One region of the Micromonospora sp. NPDC049275 genome, then DNA from elsewhere that is predicted to be linked to it. Evidence: riboswitches for the same ligand, from Rfam matches in the RefSeq annotation. Region 1 holds a riboswitch; the other holds the start of a gene.
The links. A riboswitch is a leader RNA that binds a small molecule or an ion and turns the genes downstream of it on or off. The one in region 1 is predicted to bind thiamine pyrophosphate.
Positions count from the first base shown of each region.

Region 2: another riboswitch for thiamine pyrophosphate. It lies ahead of ACGFIE_RS17425 (ECF transporter S component); the one in region 1 lies ahead of thiE (thiamine phosphate synthase).

Region 1 is NZ_JBICSN010000015.1:34,991-43,545, reverse strand. It holds gene ACGFIE_RS29235 (thiazole synthase) at 1-201, opposite strand, end outside; gene thiS (sulfur carrier protein ThiS) at 198-398, opposite strand; gene thiO (glycine oxidase ThiO) at 389-1,522, opposite strand; gene thiE (thiamine phosphate synthase) at 1,519-2,142, opposite strand; TPP riboswitch at 2,137-2,246, opposite strand; gene ACGFIE_RS29215 (ThuA domain-containing protein) at 2,528-8,374, shown strand; gene ACGFIE_RS29210 (hypothetical protein) at 8,447-8,555, shown strand, end outside.
Region 2 is NZ_JBICSN010000005.1:33,348-41,902, reverse strand. It holds gene ACGFIE_RS17450 (acyl-CoA dehydrogenase family protein) at 1-1,798, opposite strand, end outside; gene ACGFIE_RS17445 (DUF6328 family protein) at 1,950-2,453, opposite strand; gene ACGFIE_RS17440 (sugar isomerase domain-containing protein) at 2,673-3,422, opposite strand; gene ACGFIE_RS17435 (aminoglycoside N(3)-acetyltransferase) at 3,419-4,225, opposite strand; gene ACGFIE_RS17430 (alpha/beta fold hydrolase) at 4,264-5,094, opposite strand; TPP riboswitch at 5,202-5,306, shown strand; gene ACGFIE_RS17425 (ECF transporter S component) at 5,384-5,971, shown strand; gene ACGFIE_RS17420 (ABC transporter ATP-binding protein) at 6,089-7,510, shown strand; gene ACGFIE_RS17415 (energy-coupling factor transporter transmembrane component T family protein) at 7,507-8,307, shown strand; gene ACGFIE_RS17410 (hypothetical protein) at 8,448-8,555, opposite strand, start outside.

The sequences.
Region 1 (8,555 bases):
CCCGCACCGGTCCAGCAGGTCGAGCAGCCCTCCGGCGGTGCCCGGAGCGGTGTCCACCCGGCGCAGCGCGAGCGTGACCAGCTCCGTGCCGGACGCCCGGATCGCCTGTTCCAGAACGTGCAGGTTCGCGGCGCCGCCGGTGCCGAGGATCAGCCGCGACGTGAAGGCCACCCCACCCAGGTCGAACGACACGCCGCTCACCCGCCCTGCGCGGCGGTGAGCACCTCGACGCGGTCGCCGTCGCGCAGCACAGTGACCGGCCAGCCGGCCCGGGGCACCACCTCGCCGTTGACCGCGACCGCGACGCCACGCTGGTGCGGGGCGACGTCACTGACGACGTCGGCCACCGACGCGCCGCCGGGGAAGCTGCGCCCGGTCCCGTTCACCGTCAACTCCACAGGTCCTCCTCGGTCGTCCGTCCAGTTCCGCCCAACGCGGCAGCGCCGAAACGGTCGGCGCGAAAGGGTGCGAGCAGCGGGTCGGGCACGCCTGTGGTCACCAGGTCGGCGATCGTCTCGGCGGTGATCGGGGTGAGCACGATGCCGTGCCGGTGGTGACCGGTGGCGACCAGCACATCCAGCCGACCGGGCAGCGGCCCGAGGATCGGCGCGTTGTCCGGAGTGCCGGGCCGCAGACCGGCGACCGCCTCGACCAGGTCGTACTCGCTCAGCTCGGGCAGCAGGTCGACGCCGGCACGCAGCAGCCGCTGCACGGCGCCGGCGGTGACAGTGGTGTCGGAGCGCTCCTCGACGGTCGCGCCGAGGACCACCTCGCCGTCGGCGCGGGGCACCAGGTACACGTGCTCGCCGTCGGCGTACCCCCGGATCACGTGCCGGAAGCCCGGCGCGACGCCGTCGGGCGCGCGCAGCCGCAGGATCTGGCCCTTCACCGGCCGCACGGGCAGGCCGGTGAGGGCGGCGGCCCCGCAACCGGCGGCGACCACGGTGCGTCGCGCATCCACATCGGACAGCCTCCGGACCGGCCGCGGCACGAACGCCGCGCCGGCCCGCTGTGCGGCCGTGCGCAGTGCCGGCACCAGCAGCCGGGGGTCGACCTGGTGGTCGGTGGGCGCGAACGCGCCGCCGCGCACCCGAGGGGCGAGCGCCGGTTCGCGGTCGCGCAGCTCGCTGGGGCGCAGCGGGGTCACCGGCAGACCCAACCCCTGTTGGTACGCCCACAGCCGGCGCGCCTCGGCCAGGTCGTCGCCGGTCAGCCCAACCATCAGGGTGCCCTCGGTCCGGTAGCCGATCTCGGTGCCGCTCGCCTCGGTCAGTTCGGCGGCGAACCCGGGCCAGCGGGCGGCGGACGCCACCAGCAGCTCGGTCAGCCGCCGCTCACCGAAGTACGCCTCGGCGACCGGGGAGAGCATTCCGGCGGCGACTGCCGACGCCCCCGACCCGGGGGCCGGGTCGTGCACCGCCACCCGTAGTCCGCGCGTGGCGCAGCGCCAGGCGATCGCGAGCCCGATCGGCCCCGCGCCCACCACCGCCACGTCGACGGCGGGGGCGGCCGATCCCGTCACGCCAGGGCCCGGAGCAGTTCGGCGGTGGCGCCGGCCGGGTCGGCGGCGGCGGAGAGCGCACCGACCACCGCCACCCCGTACGCCCCGGCGGCCCGCAGCGCCGGCACCCGGTCGGCGGTCACCCCGCCGATCGCGATGACCGGCACGTCGACGGCGTCGGCGACGGCGCGTACACCGGTGGGCCCGATGGGATCCGGCAGACCGTCCTTGGTGGTGGTGGCGTGGCACGGGCCGACGCCCAGGTAGGTGGCCCCGGCGGCGACAGCCGCGACCGCCGTCTGCGGTGCGCGTGCGGTGGCGCCGAGCACGCCGGTCGGGCCGAGCACGTGCCGGGCGGCGGCGACCGGCAGGTCGTCCGCTCCGACGTGCCCGCCGGCGGCGCCCACCGCGAGCGCCACGTGCAGCCGGTCGTTGACCAGGCAGGTCGCTCCGTACGGGGCGCAGAGCGCCAGCACCCGGCCGGCCAGGTCGTACGCCTCGCGGTCGGTCGCGGAGTCCTCCACCCGGACCTGCACGACGAGGTCGGCGCGGGCCGTCGCGAGGGCGGCCCGGACCACTGTGAGTGGATCGCGCCCGGGTCGGGTGTCGGTGATCAGATGCAGTCGTCCAAGGGACGGCACGGCAACGCTCCTCCCTGCGCCGGCATTACCCGGATCAGGTTCGACGGTCGGGGGCTGTCAGCCCCCCTCTCAGCCCGGTACACCGGGCTCCCGTGGGTTACTTGCGTGTCACCGTACGACAGTTCCGTGGGTCTGCCAAGGGAGGGGGACGCGGCGGAATCAGTTGGGCACTTTCTCCGGTCCTGTTCGGAATGTCGCCCGCCGTTGCAGAACCGTTACCCGCCGGCATCTTGCCCGACATCGATACACCAGAATTAATTTGTTCAGCGATTCGACAAAATGCCGGCGTGGACGCCCTGGCACGGCGTCCCCACCGGCTCCATCCGGGACGGTCTTCGGCGAGCCGGCCCCCGCGATTCCTGTCCACCGCGACATTGGAGGCGGCGTGTCCCGTTCTCGTCGTGCCCGTTTACCCCTCACCGCTACCCTGCTCTCCCTAGCACTCGCCTCGACGACCCTGCTCGGGTCGCCGGCGCAGGCCGCTCCGGCCGGAGCGCAGATCCCCGCGCGAGACGTGCCTGTCGCGGCTCCGCTCTCCCAAGTGGCGCCGAAGGCGCCGAAGGCCGCAGCGGCCGACCCCTACTCCGTCCTGGTCTTCTCGAAGACCGCCGGCTTCCGGCACGACGCCATCCCCACCGGCATCGCCGCCATCCAGCAACTCGGCGCGGCCAACGGATTCACTGTGGACACCACCGAGGACGGCGCCGCGTTCAACGACGCCAACCTCGCCAAGTACAAGGCCGTGATCTGGCTCTCCACCACCGGTGACGTCCTCGACGCCGACCAGCAGGCGGCCTTCGAGCGGTACGTGAAGGCCGGCGGCGGTTACGCAGGCGTCCACGCCGCCTCGGACACCGAGTACAGCTGGGCCTGGTACGGCGACCTGGTCGGCGCGTACTTCGCCAACCACCCCCAGAACCAGCAGGCCACCGTCAAGGTGGAGGACCACGCCCACCCGTCCACCGCCGGACTGCCGGACCGCTGGTCCCGGTTCGACGAGTGGTACAACTTCCAGACCAACCCCCGGCCGGACGTGCACGTGCTGGCCAGCCTGGACGAGAAGAGCTACACCCCGGGCGCCGGCGCGATGGGCGCCGACCACCCGACCGCGTGGTGCCAGGACTTCGACGGTGGCCGCTCCTGGTACACGGGCGGCGGGCACACCCGGGAGTCGTACGCCGAGCCCGAGTTCCTCAAGCACCTGCTCGGCGGCATCCAGACGGCGGCCGGCGTGGTCGACGCCGACTGCGGCGCCTCGAAGACCTCCAGCTTCGAGAAGATCACCCTGGACAGCAACACCAGTAATCCGATGGAGCTGGACATCGCGCCCGACGGCCGGGTCTTCTACATCGAGCGCGACGGCCGGGTGCAGATCATCAAGCCGGACACCGGTAGCACCGTCACCGCCGTCGACCTGGACGTCTTCACCGGCAACGAGGACGGCCTCATCGGCATCCGGCTCGACCCGGACTTCGCCACCAACAAGTGGGTGTATCTCTACTACGCCCCGAACGACGGCGTCACGCGCAACCTGCTGTCCCGGTTCACGGTGACCGGCGACACCATCGACCCGGCGAGCGAGAAGCAGGTGCTGCGGGTCGACACCCAGCGCAACACCTGCTGCCACGCGGGCGGCAGCATGACCTTCGACAGCGCCGGCAACCTCTACCTGGCCACCGGCGACAACACCAACCCGTTCGAGTCGAACGCGTACGCGCCGCTGGACGAGCGGGCGGGCCGTCAGGACTACGACTCGCAGCGCACCTCCGCGAACACGAACGACCTGCGCGGCAAGGTGATCCGGATCCACCCGGAGGACGACGGGACGTACTCCGTTCCGACGGGCAACCTCTTCGCGCCGGGCACCGCGAAGACCCGTCCCGAGATCTACGCGATGGGCTTCCGCAACCCGTTCCGCATCGGCACCGACCCGAAGACCGACACGCTGTACGTCGGGGACTACGGGCCGGACGCCAACGCGAACAACCCGGACCGGGGCCCCCGTGGCCTGGTCGAGTGGAACGTCGTCACCCCCGGCAACTACGGCTGGCCGTACTGCACCGGGACGAACGAGGCGTACAACGACTACACGTTCCCGTCCGGCCCGAGCGGCCCGAAGTTCGACTGCGCCGCGCCGGTGAACAACTCGCCCAACAACACGGGCCTGACCAACCTCCCGCCTGTCGTCCCGGCCACCGTCGACTACGGCTACGCCGGTGACGCGCGGTACCCGGAGATCGGTGGCGGTGGCGCCCCGATGGGCGGCCCGGCCTACCGCTACGACGCCGACCTCGACTCCCCCCGCAAGTGGCCGGCCTACTACGACGGCAAGGCGCTGCTCGGCGAGTGGAACCAGAACAAGATGTACACGATGCAGATGACCGCCGACGGCAAGTCGTTGGTGGACATCAACCAGCTGCTCACCGGCATGAAGATGATCCGGCCGATGGACTTCGAGTTCGGTCCGGACGGCGCGCTCTACCTGATCGAGTGGGGCACCGGGTTCGGCGGCAACAACGACGACTCCGGCATCTACCGGATCGACTACACCGCCGGTGACCTCGCACCGATCGCCGCGGCGGCCGCCAACCCGACCTCGGGGCCGGCGCCGCTGACTGTCACCTTCTCCAGCGCCGGCTCCCGGGACCCGGACGGCGGCGCGCTCACCTACTCCTGGACCTTCGGCGACGGGCAGACCTCCACCGAGGCCAACCCGACGCACACGTACGCCACGGCGGGGAACTACACCGCCCAGCTCACCGTGACCAACCCGAAGGGCCGTACCGCGGTGGCCAACGTGCCGGTCACCGTGGGCAACACCGCACCGACGGTGAGCATCGAGTTCCCGCCGGACGGTGGTTTCTTCAACTGGGGTGACCAGGTCCGCTACACGGTCAAGGTGACCGACCCCGAGGACGGGCAGATCGACTGCGACCGGGTGAACCTCCAGGTGCTGCTCGGTCACGACGAGCACGCCCACCCGCTGGAGCAGCACACCGGCTGCACCGGCACGGTCCAGACGTCGCTCGCCTCCGGGCACGGCGCCGAGGCGAACGTCTTCGCGGTCTTCGAGGCCACCTACACCGACGACGGTGGTGCCGGCGGCGCGGGCGCGCTCACCGGCCGGGACATCGAGATCCTGCAGCCCAAGCAGAAGCAGGCCGAGTACTTCACGGCCACCGGGCGGGTGCCGGGCGGCACCGGCGGCGGAGACGCAGGCGTGCAGCGCGAGGCCGGGGCCGACACCGCCGGTGGCGGCCAGAGCATCGCGTTCATCGAGGACGGCGACTGGTGGTCGGTCGTCCCGGCGGACCTGACGAACATCACCGAGATCCGGTTCCGGGCCGCCTCGGCTGCCGCCGGCGGTCGGATCGAGGTCCACGCGGGCGCAGTCGACGGACCGGTAGTGGCCACGGCCACCGTTCCGACGACCGGCGCGTGGCAGACGTACACCGACGTGAGCGCGCCTGTGACGGGTGCCGCGAGCGGATCGCTGTACTTCGTGGCCCGCGATCCGAACGGCGGAACGGGTTCGCTGTTCAACGTCAACTGGATGGACTTCGTCGGCCGCGGCGTCACCGAGAACGGGCCGCCGGTGGTCACCGCCACCGCGACCCCGGCCACCGGCACCGCGCCGGTCACCGTCGAGTTCGACGGCACGGCCACCGACGCCGAGGGCGACACCCCGCTGACGTACGCCTGGGACTTTGGTGACGGCGGCACGGCGTCCACCCTGGACGCCAGCCACACGTACACGAGCGTGGGTGCCTTCACGGCCACCCTCACGGTGACCGACGGCAAGGGCGCCAAGTCGTACGCCACGGTGCCGGTGCGGGTGAACGCACCGGACACGTCCTGCTTCGGGGCGCGTTCGGACGACTTCAACGGCACCAGCCTCGACAAGGGCCGGTGGACCAGCGTGGTCCGGGAGAACCAGCTCTACTCGGTGTCGGATGGCGCGCTGCGGCTGCCCACCGGGGTGGGCGACCTCTACGGCGCACGCAACGACGCCACCAACCTGGTGCTCCAGGCGGCGCCGACCGGCGCCTGGGAGATGACCACCAAGGTCACTCTGCCGGTGACGGCCAACTACCAGCAGGCGGGCCTGCTGGTGTACGGCGACGACGACAACTACGCCAAGGTGGACCTGCTCTACAACGGCAGCCGCCGGGTGGAGTTCATCCGGGAGACGGCCGCCACGCCGCGCAACGACGCCGCCGACGCCACCAACGCACCGGCGGGTGACACCGTGTACCTGCGGATCACCAGCGACGGGACGAACCTGACCGCGTCCGCCTCGGGCGACGGCCAGACGTTCACCCCGGTCGGCCGTTCGGCCGCGCTCGCCGGCATCACCAACCCGCGGATCGGGGTCTTCGCGCTCAACGGAGGCACCGAGGCGCCAGTGGTCGACGCCGCGTTCGACTCGTTCGTGGTCACGCCGGACGCACCGGCCGGCCCGGTCGACCCGTCGGACGAGTTCACGGGTGACTCGCTGGACAAGTGCCGGTGGGACGCCGTGACCCGGGAGGACCCGAACGGTTACCGGGTCACCGGTGGCGCGTTGCGGATCGACGTGCCGAACGGTGACATCTACGGCACCGACAACACCGGGCCGAAGAACTTCATCCTCCAGACCGCGCCCTCGGGCGACTGGACCCTGGAGACGAAGGTCGACGGCAGCCTGCTGAACGAGCAGTATCAGCAGGCGGGTCTGCTCGTGCAGGCGGACGACGACAACTACCTGAAGTTCGACTTCATCGCGGACAACCAGGCCGGCCAGACGGTGACGCGGCGGATCGAGTTCCGCAGCGAGGTCGGCGGCGTCGTCCAGAACCCGCAGCCGGAGGCGACGAGCCTCACCTCGGCGGTGTGGCACCTGCGGCTGGCCCGTACGGGCGACACCTTCACGGCGTCGTACTCGGCCGACGGGACGACCTGGACCACGCTGGAGGCGCTCACCAACAGCGCGGTCGGGGCCACCCCGAAGGTCGGTCTGTTCACCCTCGGCGCCAACCAGACGGCGTCGAAGACCGCCTCGTTCGACTACTTCCGGCTGAGCACCGAGGTGGTCACTGACGAGACCGCTCCGGTCACGACGGCTGCGGTGTCCGGCACCCCGACCGAGGGTTGGTACACCGGTCCGGTGACTGTCACCCTGACCGCCGCCGACGAGGCCGGCGGCAGCGGTCTGGCCGGTACGGAGTACCAGCTCGACGGGGCGACCACCTGGACGGCGTACACCGCCCCGGTGGCGGTGAGCGGCGACGGCGAGCACGAGCTGCGGTACCGCTCGAGCGACAAGGCCGGCAACGTGGAGTCGACGAAGACCGTCTCGGTCAAGATCGACGCCACCGCTCCGGTCACCACGGCGACGTTCGCTCCGGCGAACGACGCGGGCTGGCACAACGGGACCATCCCGGTGGTGCTGACCTCGACCGACGCCGGTTCCGGCGTCAAGACGGTCGAGTGGTCGCTGGATGGCGGCGCGTGGACGCCGTACACGGCGCCGGTCTCCGTGACCGGTGACGGGCAGCACGAGCTGCTGTTCCGTTCGACCGACAAGGCGGGCAACGCCGAGACGCTCAAGTCGGCGGTGCTGCGCATCGACGGCACCAAGCCGACGCTGCTGGTGTCCGGGATCGCCGACGGCCAGCTCTACGGGGACAGCCAGGACGTTCGGGTGTCCTGGCAGGCCGTCGACCCGACCTCGGGCATCGCGTCAGTGGTCGGCGACCTGGACGGCAAGGCGTACGCCAGCGGCACCCTGCAGGCCATGTACGAGCTCCCGCTCGGCCTGCACGAGCTGACCGTCACCGCGACCGACAAGGCGGGCAACACGACGACCTCGGCGGTCCGGTTCTTCGTCACCACCTCGTTCCGGGACATGCAGAACCTGCTGGACCGGTTCAAGGCGACGGGGCGGCTCTCGGCCAAGGCGCACAAGCAGTTGACGGCGAAGCTCGACGCGGCCCGTCAGGCCGAGGCTGCCGGCAACGACAACAAGGCGATCAAGCAGTTGACCGCATTCCGTGACCTCGCCGCCGACGCCACGCTGGTGCCGGAGGCCGAGGTTCGGGACGTCCTGATCCGGGACGCCGACGCCATGATCGTTCGGCTCGGCGGCACGGCCAGCAAGGCCGGGGTCAAGGCGAACGACGGCGAACCGGTCAAGGGCACCGGACGGCTCGGTGGCGACGCCACCCGGCTGGCACCCGGTCGCCAGCTCTGATCCGATCGAGGCCCCTCCCCGACGCTCAGGTGTCGGGGAGGGGCCTCCCTCATCAGTAGTGAGGAGATGTCCGTGACGGGTATCCGCAAGGTGGTGGCCGCCGTGTTCGCCGGACTGGTCCTGACCCTGCTCTCCGCTGCTCCGGCGGCCGCCCAGGCCGACAAGATCAAACTGACGGTGG
Region 2 (8,555 bases), on a different contig from region 1:
GGGCCTGCCGGCAGAACAGGTCGGCCAGCTCGACGTTCTCCGGCCGCGTGTCGCGCTCGGCGGACGCCCGGACACAGACGGCGGACATCGCGAACAATTCCGCGCCGATGTCCACCACACGCCCGAGGAACGCCTGCTTGCGCTCCATCTTTCCCTGCCAGCGGGACATCGCGTAGAACGTCGACCGGGCCAGCTTGCGCGACGACCGCTCCACCTGGCGCAGGTGCGCGGCCAGGGGGCCGAACTCGGCGTACGCCGACGGGCTCTGGCCCCTGCCGACCGCGAGGGTGGGCAGCCACCTCGCGTAGAACGCGCCCGCTCTTGCGCCGGCGCGGGCCTTGCGGCCGAGCCCCGCCTCCGGGTCGATGATGTCGCCGGCCACCGACAGGTGGGCGTCGACCGCCTCGCGGGCGATCAGCAGATGCATGATCTCGGTCGAGCCCTCGAAGATCCGGTTGATCCGCAGGTCCCGGAGCACCTGCTCGACGTTGGCCGGACGTTCGCCGCGAGCGGCCAGCGAGTCGGCAGTCTCGTAGCCACGCCCGCCCCGGATCTGGATGAGCTCGTCGGCGATCTTCCAGGCCATCTCGCTGGCGTACAGCTTGACCAGCGCCGCCTCGATCCGGATGTCGTTGCGGTCGTCGTCGGCGAGCAGGCAGCAGAGGTCGAGCATGGTCTCCATGCCGTACGTGGTGGCGGCGATGAAGGAGAGCTTCTGGGCGACCGCCTCGTGCTCGCCCACCGGCCGACCCCACTGGACCCGGTCGGCGGCCCATCCGCGTGCCACGTTCAACGACCACTTGCCGGCGCCCACGCACATGGCCGGCAGCGAGAGCCGACCGGTGTTCAGCGTGGTCAGGGCGATCTTGAGCCCCTTGCCCTCACCACCGATGACGTTCTCCGCCGGCACGAACACGTCGTGGAACCGGGTCAGGCTGTTTTCCAGGCCGCGGAGGCCGACGAACTCGTTGCGCCGTTCCACTGTGATGCCCGCGCTGTCGCCGTCCACCACGAACGCGGTGATCCCGCCGCGCCGACCCTCGGCGGCCGGCACCCGGGCCATCACGACCAGCAGGGTGGCGACGATGCCGTTGGTGGCCCAGAGCTTCACACCGTTGAGCCGGTAGCCGGTGCCGTCCTCGGTCGGCTCTGCGGTGGTGGCGAGCCGGGCCGGGTCGGAGCCGACGTCGGGCTCGGTGAGCAGGAACGCGGAGACCTCCCCGGCGGCGAGTCGGGGCAGGAAGCGCTGCTTCTGCTCGGCGGTGCCGAACATCTTCAGCGGCTGCGGCACACCTATCGACTGGTGGGCCGAGAGCAGCGCGCCGATCGCCGGGCTGACCGAGCCGGCCAGCATCAGCGCGCGGCAGTAGTGCAGGTTGCTCAGCCCGAGGCCGCCGTACTTCCGATCGATCTTCATGCCGAACGCGCCGAGGTCGGCCAGCCCGTGGAACACGGAGTCCGGAATCGAGGCTTCCCGCTCGATGGCCGCGCCGTCCACCTCGGAGGTGAGGAAGTCGCGGAACCGGCCGAGGAACTCCTCGGCGCGGGCCACGTCGTCCGGGTCGGAGGTGGGCCAGGGGTCGATCAGGTCGAGCCGGAACCGCCCGAGGAACAGCTCCTTGCCGAAGCTGGGCCGGTCCCAGGCGGACTCCCGGGCGGCCTCGGCGACCTGCCGGGCCTCCTTCTCCGAGACCTGCCCGGCCTCGGTGGGCAGCGGGGCGGCGGCGCCGGCGGTGTCGGCCGCGGATTCGGAGTCGGGGCCGTCCGGTGCCGGTCGGCCGTTCTGCGTCGTGGTCACGGCTGCCCCCTCGAAGCTCGGTGCGGCTGCGGCTGTTGCGCGTCCCCCGGCCGCCCGGCCGGACCGGCGCGGACCGCGTCGACGTGCGTGACTACCGTCACGCTACCCCCGGTTGTTACCCAGGGGTAGCGGTGCGGGCGGATCGACGTGCTCAGCGACCGCCGGCCGCATCCGGGTCGTCATCCTCGTCGTCGATGTCGTCGTCGCCCCAGTTGCGTCGGGCGAACGGCAGGATCACCCAGAACGCGAGGAACCAGAGCCCGGCCACCGCGCTGAGCACGAAGGCGATCGGCCGGTCCAGCACGAAGTCGGTGATCAGCAGCACCGCGCTGACCATCGCGATCAGCATGAAGGCGAGGCCGCCGGTGGCCATCCGGTGCGCGAACCGCACCAGCTCCGGCTTGCGCCCCTGGCGGAACAACGCCCGGTGGAACGCCACCGGCGAGATGATCAGCGCGGTGGCGGCGGCCGCGGCGAGCAGCGCGACGATGTAGACGTCCCGCTGGAACTCGCTGGTCCGGGTGAAGCCGTTGCTGAACGGAAGGGTGAGCAGGAAGGCGAAGAGGATCTGCACACCGGTCTGGGCGACCCGCAGCTCCTGCAACAGGTCGGCGAAGTTGCGTTGCCAACGCTGCTTCTCTGTCTCCTTGGACACGCGCTACCTCCGGTCAGACGCTACTGCCGACGGTCCCGGCCGCCGGCAGCAACGCCAATGCCCCCCACGACCGAGCGCGAAACGGGTTCACGACACGTCCCGGCCATCCGCCGGTCACCCGCCGGCCATCGCCCGGTCGCCGCGCCGCCGCCGCCCGCGCCACGCCGCCGTCATGCCGCTGGCCGCGCCATCCACGCCGCCCGCGCCTGCCGCCCGGTGTCAGGAGCCGCGGCGGATCCGGCCGGCGTACCGGGCCTCCAGCGCGTTGTTGTGCGCGTCGCCGTCCGGGATGTTCGCCGACAGGTAGACCGGAGGCCGCTCCCCCACCGCCAGCAACCGGGCGACCACCTCCACGGTGATCTGCTGCGCCAGCAGCGCCGCCGTGATCGACGAGACCGCGCCGACCGCGCCACCGCCGGGCAGCGGCAGCGTCGCATCGCCGTACGGCGCGCCGTTGTCGAGCACCACGTCGGCGAGATCGGCCAGCTTGCGCCCGGACGGGTGGCGGGACGTCATCCGCCCGGAGTGCTGCGCCGAGGTGATCGCCACCAGCGGGTGACCATGCTCCTTGACCAGCGTGGCGAACTCGACCATCGCGCCGTTGACCCCTGAGTTCGACGCGAGCACGAAGACGTCGGCGGGCCGTACGGGGGCCAACTCCCAGAGCCGGTGCGCCACCTCCGGATCCCGCTCCAGCAGCGGTCCGAGACGCTCGGCCGGTTCGCCGCCCAGCAGCACCAGGTCACGCAGCGCGATCCGGTTGGTGGGCACCAGGCCACCCGCCCGCCCGGCGATCTCCATGGCCAGGGCCTCGGAGTGCCCGGTGCCGAAGGCGTGCACCACCCCGTCGGCGCGCACCGCTTCCGCGATCAGATCGGCGGCCCGCCCCACCGCCTCCCGCTGGCTGGCGGACACCCGGCCGATCGTCTCGGTCACCACTGCCAGGTAGTCCTCGGCGCTCACACTCATAGATCCTCCGTCGTCCGGTTGCGGGCCATCCACTGCACCGCGAAGTCGACAGCCGCCCGCTGGCGTACCAACCTCCCCGTCCCGGCGCCGACCGGGCCGGAGCGCACCGCCCCGGTGGCCTCCAGGTCTTCGCCCAACGCGCCGAAGTCGCTCGCGTCGAGCCGGACATCCTGCCACCACACCCACTCGCGGCCGCCGTCGGCCGTACGCACCGCCGCGCCCAGTCGCTCGCGGACCAGCGCCGGGAGGCGATATTCGGCCAGGTGCAGCGAGGTGTTGACGGTGTGGTCCACCCCGAGCAGCAGCACGTCGGCGTCCAGGTCGTAGAGCCGGGCCAGCGGCGAGCCCGCACCGAGCATGTCGGCCAGGCCGTGCCCGGTGACCACCTGCTCGGCCGTCGGCCCGAGCGCGGCGAACGACACGTGGGGATGCGCGCTGCGCAGCGCCGCGGGCCAGCAGCGGACCGTCTCGGCGAACACACCCATGTGCCGACTCGGCGTGACCGCCGGGTCGTAGCCCGGCATCTCGGCGCGGATCAGCGGCCACCAGTCCACCGGCACCGGCGGGTTGCGCCACTGCGCCGGGTCACTGTTGTCGGGGGTGTGGGTGGGCACCACGATCGTGCCGTCCGGGCCGAGCGCGTCGCGCAGGGCGAGCACCAGCGCCTGCGGCCCACCGCAGACGAAGCCCAGCGAGCGCATCCCGGCGTGCACAAGCACCGTCGAGCCGGGGCGTACACCCAGTAGGCGCAGCTGCGCGGCGAGCGCGCGGCGGGTGCCCAGCCCGTCGGCGGGCGTCGTCACGGCGCGTCTCCTCCCGGCGCTCGTCGGCCCGGCACGGCTCAGGCCGTCCCGGCGACCCGGGCCAGGACCGCCTCGGCCAGCGCGGCGGGCGCGGCGTCCGGGATCCAGTGGGTCACCCCGGGCAGCGGTACGAAGCGGTAGTCACCAGTGACGTTTGCGGCGCACGCCTCGGCGGCGGTACGCCCGATGGCGATGTCCCGGTCGCTCCACACGTAGGTGGTGGGCACGGCGACCGGACCGACGCCGGCCAGGTCGGCGCGGGACATGGCCCGGTACCAGTTCAGGGCGGCGGTGAGCGCACCCGGCTCCCGCATCGGATCGGCGTAACGGTTCACCCGGGAGGCGTCGCCCACCCCGCCGAGCATCCTGCGCAGCGCCGTCGCGTGCCACGCCAGCAGCACCTTCTCGGCCTTGCCCGGCTTGCGGAACAGCGCGATGTACGAGGAGCGGGCCTTCTGCTCGGTGTCGCTGCCGAGGGCGTGCGCCATGGCCGCCGGGTGCGGCACGGACACCGCCGTCAACGTACGGACCCGATCCGGGTGCGCGGCGGCCACCGCCCAGGCCACGATCGCGCCCCAGTCGTGGCCGACGAGGTGGACGGCGTCCACACCGAGCGCGTCGAGCACGGCCACCGCGTCGGCGACCAGTTCGGGGATCCGGTACGCGGCCACCGCTTCCGGCCGGGCGCTCGGCGAGTAGCCCCGCTGGTCCAGCGCGTACGTGCGCAGCCCGGCCGCGTGCAGTGCCGGCACGACCTCGTCCCACTCGCCGCTGTGCTGCGGGAAGCCGTGCAGCAGCAGGACGGGAACGCCGTCGGACGGGCCGCCGGTGCGTACCTCGAATGTGAGACCTCGCGCGTCGACCTGCATGATCGTCAGCCTACCCAGCCGCCGCCGCGCCGGTCCGGACGCGCAGGTGACGCGCTGCCCTGCTGGGCCGTTACCCCTGGTCGGTGCTAGCGTCAGCGAGACAACTTCACATCCGACAGGGGAGCGCACAGCGCTGAGAGTGCGGGCACGCCCGCAGACCCTCGAACCTGATCTGGGTAATGCCAGCGCAGGGAGTTCGGTCGACCTCCAGCCGCGCCGTGGGTCCGGTGCCACCGGACGCGCGGCGTGCGTCTTCTCCTGGTTCGTTCCACTGAACTGGGAGCACAGCATGGACAACACCACAAGCCGTTGGCGCACCATCGACATCGTGGTCGCCTCGGTGATCGCGGTCGCCTTCGGCGTCATCTTCTGGGCCTGGGGCCTGGTCTGGAGCGCCACCGAGGGGGCTTTCGCCTTCTTCCCGCCGGCGCAGACGCTGATCTACGGCGTCTGGCTGCTGCCGGCCGTGGTCGGCGGCCTGGTCATCCGCAAGCCCGGCGCCGCGCTCTACTGCGAGACGGTGGCCGCGGTCGTCTCCGCGCTGCTGGGCAGCCAGTGGGCCGGCACGGTGATCCCCCAGGGCATCGTGCAGGGCCTCGGGGCCGAGTTGGCGTTCGCCGCCTTCCGGTACCGGTCGTACCGGCTGCCGACCGCCGTGCTCGCCGGTGCGCTGACGGGTCTCAGCGCGGCGCTGTTCGACTTCTTCGTCTGGAACGTCGACTACGCGCTGGGCGACTACCGCATCCCGTACGCCCTGCTCACCATCGTCAGCTCCACCGTAATCGCCGGTGCGGGGGGTTGGCTGCTCACCCGCGCCCTGGCCAACACCGGCGCCCTGGACCGCTTCCCCGCAGGCCAGAACCGGGCCCTGGTCTAACCCCCCACCCCCACTCCGCGCTGATCATGAGGTTGACGGGCGGATGGATCTTCATAACCACCGTCAACCTCATGATCGACACTGCAGGGTGGAGCCGAGGCCCGGGAGGGGGTGGGTGTGGTGGGGGGCGGGGTTCTGTTGCGGGGGTTCGGGTGGCGGCACGCCGGGCGGCGGGCCTGGGCTCTGCGCGGGGTGGATCTGCGGGTGGAGGCCGGGGAGCGGATTTTGCTGCTCGGGCCATCGGGGGCCGGCAAGAGCACCCTGCTCAGCGCGCTGGCCGGGCTGCTGCCCGAGGATTCCGGCGAGCAGGAGGGCACCGTCGAGATCGACGGGCTCGACCCCCGCAAGGCGCGGGAACGGGTCGGCATCGTCTTCCAGGACCCGCAGAGCCAACTGGTGATGGCGCGCAGCGGCGACGACGTCGCGTTCGGGCTGGAGAACCGGGGCGTGCCGACAGACGAGATCTGGCCCCGGGTCGACGAGGCGCTGCGGCGGGTCGGCTTCCCGTACCCCCGGGACCGGCCGACGGCCGCGCTCTCCGGCGGCGAGCAGCAACGCCTCGCCCTGGCCGGCGCGCTGGCCCTGCGGCCCAGCCTCCTGCTGCTCGACGAGCCGACCGCCAACCTCGACCCGGACGGGGCCGCCCTGGTCCGACGCGCGGTGGCGGGCGCGCTGGACGTCGACACCACACTGATCCTCGTCGAACACCGGGTCGCCGAGGCGCTCCCACTTGTCGACAGGGTGGTCGTCCTGGAGCCCGGCGGCGGCGTCCGCGCGGACGGAACGCCCGACGCGGTCTTCGCCGCGCACGGCGACACCCTCGCCGCCGAGGGCGTCTGGGTGCCCGGTCACCCCATCGCGCCCCGCACGGCCACCGTCGCCCCCGGCGACGTCCTGCTCACCGCCGACCGGCTCGGCCTGCCGCCGCGGCTGGGCCACACCGACCTGGCGGTACGCGCCGGAGAGGCCCTCGCGGTACGCGGACCCAACGGCGCCGGGAAGTCCACCCTGGCGCTGCTGCTCGGCGGCCTGCTCAAACCGGGCGTCGGCCGGGTCACCGCCTCGGTCGAGTTGGCCGGAGCCGACCACCGCGCTCCCCCGCACCGCTGGCGGGCGCCCGCGCTGACCCGGCGGATCGGGTCGGTGTTCCAGGACCCGGAACACCAGTTCGTCACCGGAACAGTCTTCGACGAGTTGGCGCTCGGTCCCCGCCGGACGGGTCAACCCGAGGCGGCCGTCCGGGAGACCGTCGCGGGTCTGCTGGACCGGCTGCGGCTGACCCGACTCGCGGCGGCCAACCCGTACACCCTCTCGGGTGGGGAGGCGCGGCGGCTGAGCGTGGCGACGGCCCTGGCCACCGCGCCCCGCCTGCTGATCTGCGACGAACCGACCTTCGGTCAGGACCGGCGGACCTGGCGGGAGCTTGTCGATCTCCTCGCCGACCTGCGCGACGCCGGCCACGGCGTGGTCGCGGTCACCCACGACCTGGACTTCGTCGCCGCGCTCGCCGACCGGACCGTGACCCTGGAGCGCGGATGATCAGCATCGAGCCGGTCGCCGCGCCCGGCGCCCCGCTGGCCCGGCGCAACCCGGTGGCGAAGGTGTCCGCCGCCCTGGTCTTCTCGTTCGCCCTGCTGGCGACGCTCGACCCGGTGGCGCCGGCGATCGCCATCGCCGTCGAACTCGCCGTCCTGCCGCTGTTCGGCGTCCGCTATCGCGTGCTGGCCCGGCGGGCCCTGCCCCTGCTGCTCAGCGCCACAGGCATCCTGGTCACGCTTGTGCTCTTCGCCGCCGACCAGTCCGGCCGGGTCCTGCTCGACGTCGGACCGGTGCTGGTGAGCACGGGCGTGCTGGGCACCGCTCTCGGTCTGGTGCTGCGGATCTTCGCGGTGGCCCTGCCCGGCGTGATCGTCTTCGCCACCACCGACCCGACCGACCTGGCGGACGCGCTGATCCAGAACGCGAAGGCGCCGGCGCGGTTCGCCATCGGCGCGCTTGCCGCGTTCCGGCTGGTGCCGCTGCTCGGCCAGGAGTGGCAAATGATCAGCATGGCCCGGCGGGCGCGCGGCGTCGACGCCGGACGCAACCCGGTGGCGAAGCTGCGGCTGTTCGCGTCCACGGCGTTCGCGCTGCTGGTCGGGGCGATCCGCCGGGGCACCCGGCTGGCCGTCGCAATGGACGCGCGCGGGTTCGACGGCGACACACCACGTACCGTCGCCCGCCACCAGCGCTTCGGCCTCGCCGACGGGCTGCTGATCGCCGGGGCGGCCGCGCTGGCCGGAGCGGCCCTGACGACGAGCGTCCTCCTCGGTGCCTTCCGGCCCCTGATCGGCTGATCCTCTCCCCATCGCCGGGACACACGCGCGATGATCCACTCCACATCGCCGACATGGGGGCATCCAGATGCCCGGACACCCCCACGTCGCCGACCTTGAGTGGATCAACCGCCCGGCCGCCCCGGCGGTGCGGGGGTTGGTCAGCTGCGTCGGAAGGCGTAGCGGCGCGGTTGACCGGCCCGCTGGCTGCGGCCGCCACCCGCGCGGTCACCGCCGGCCTGCGGTGGCCCGGCCGTCGGCGCCGTCGG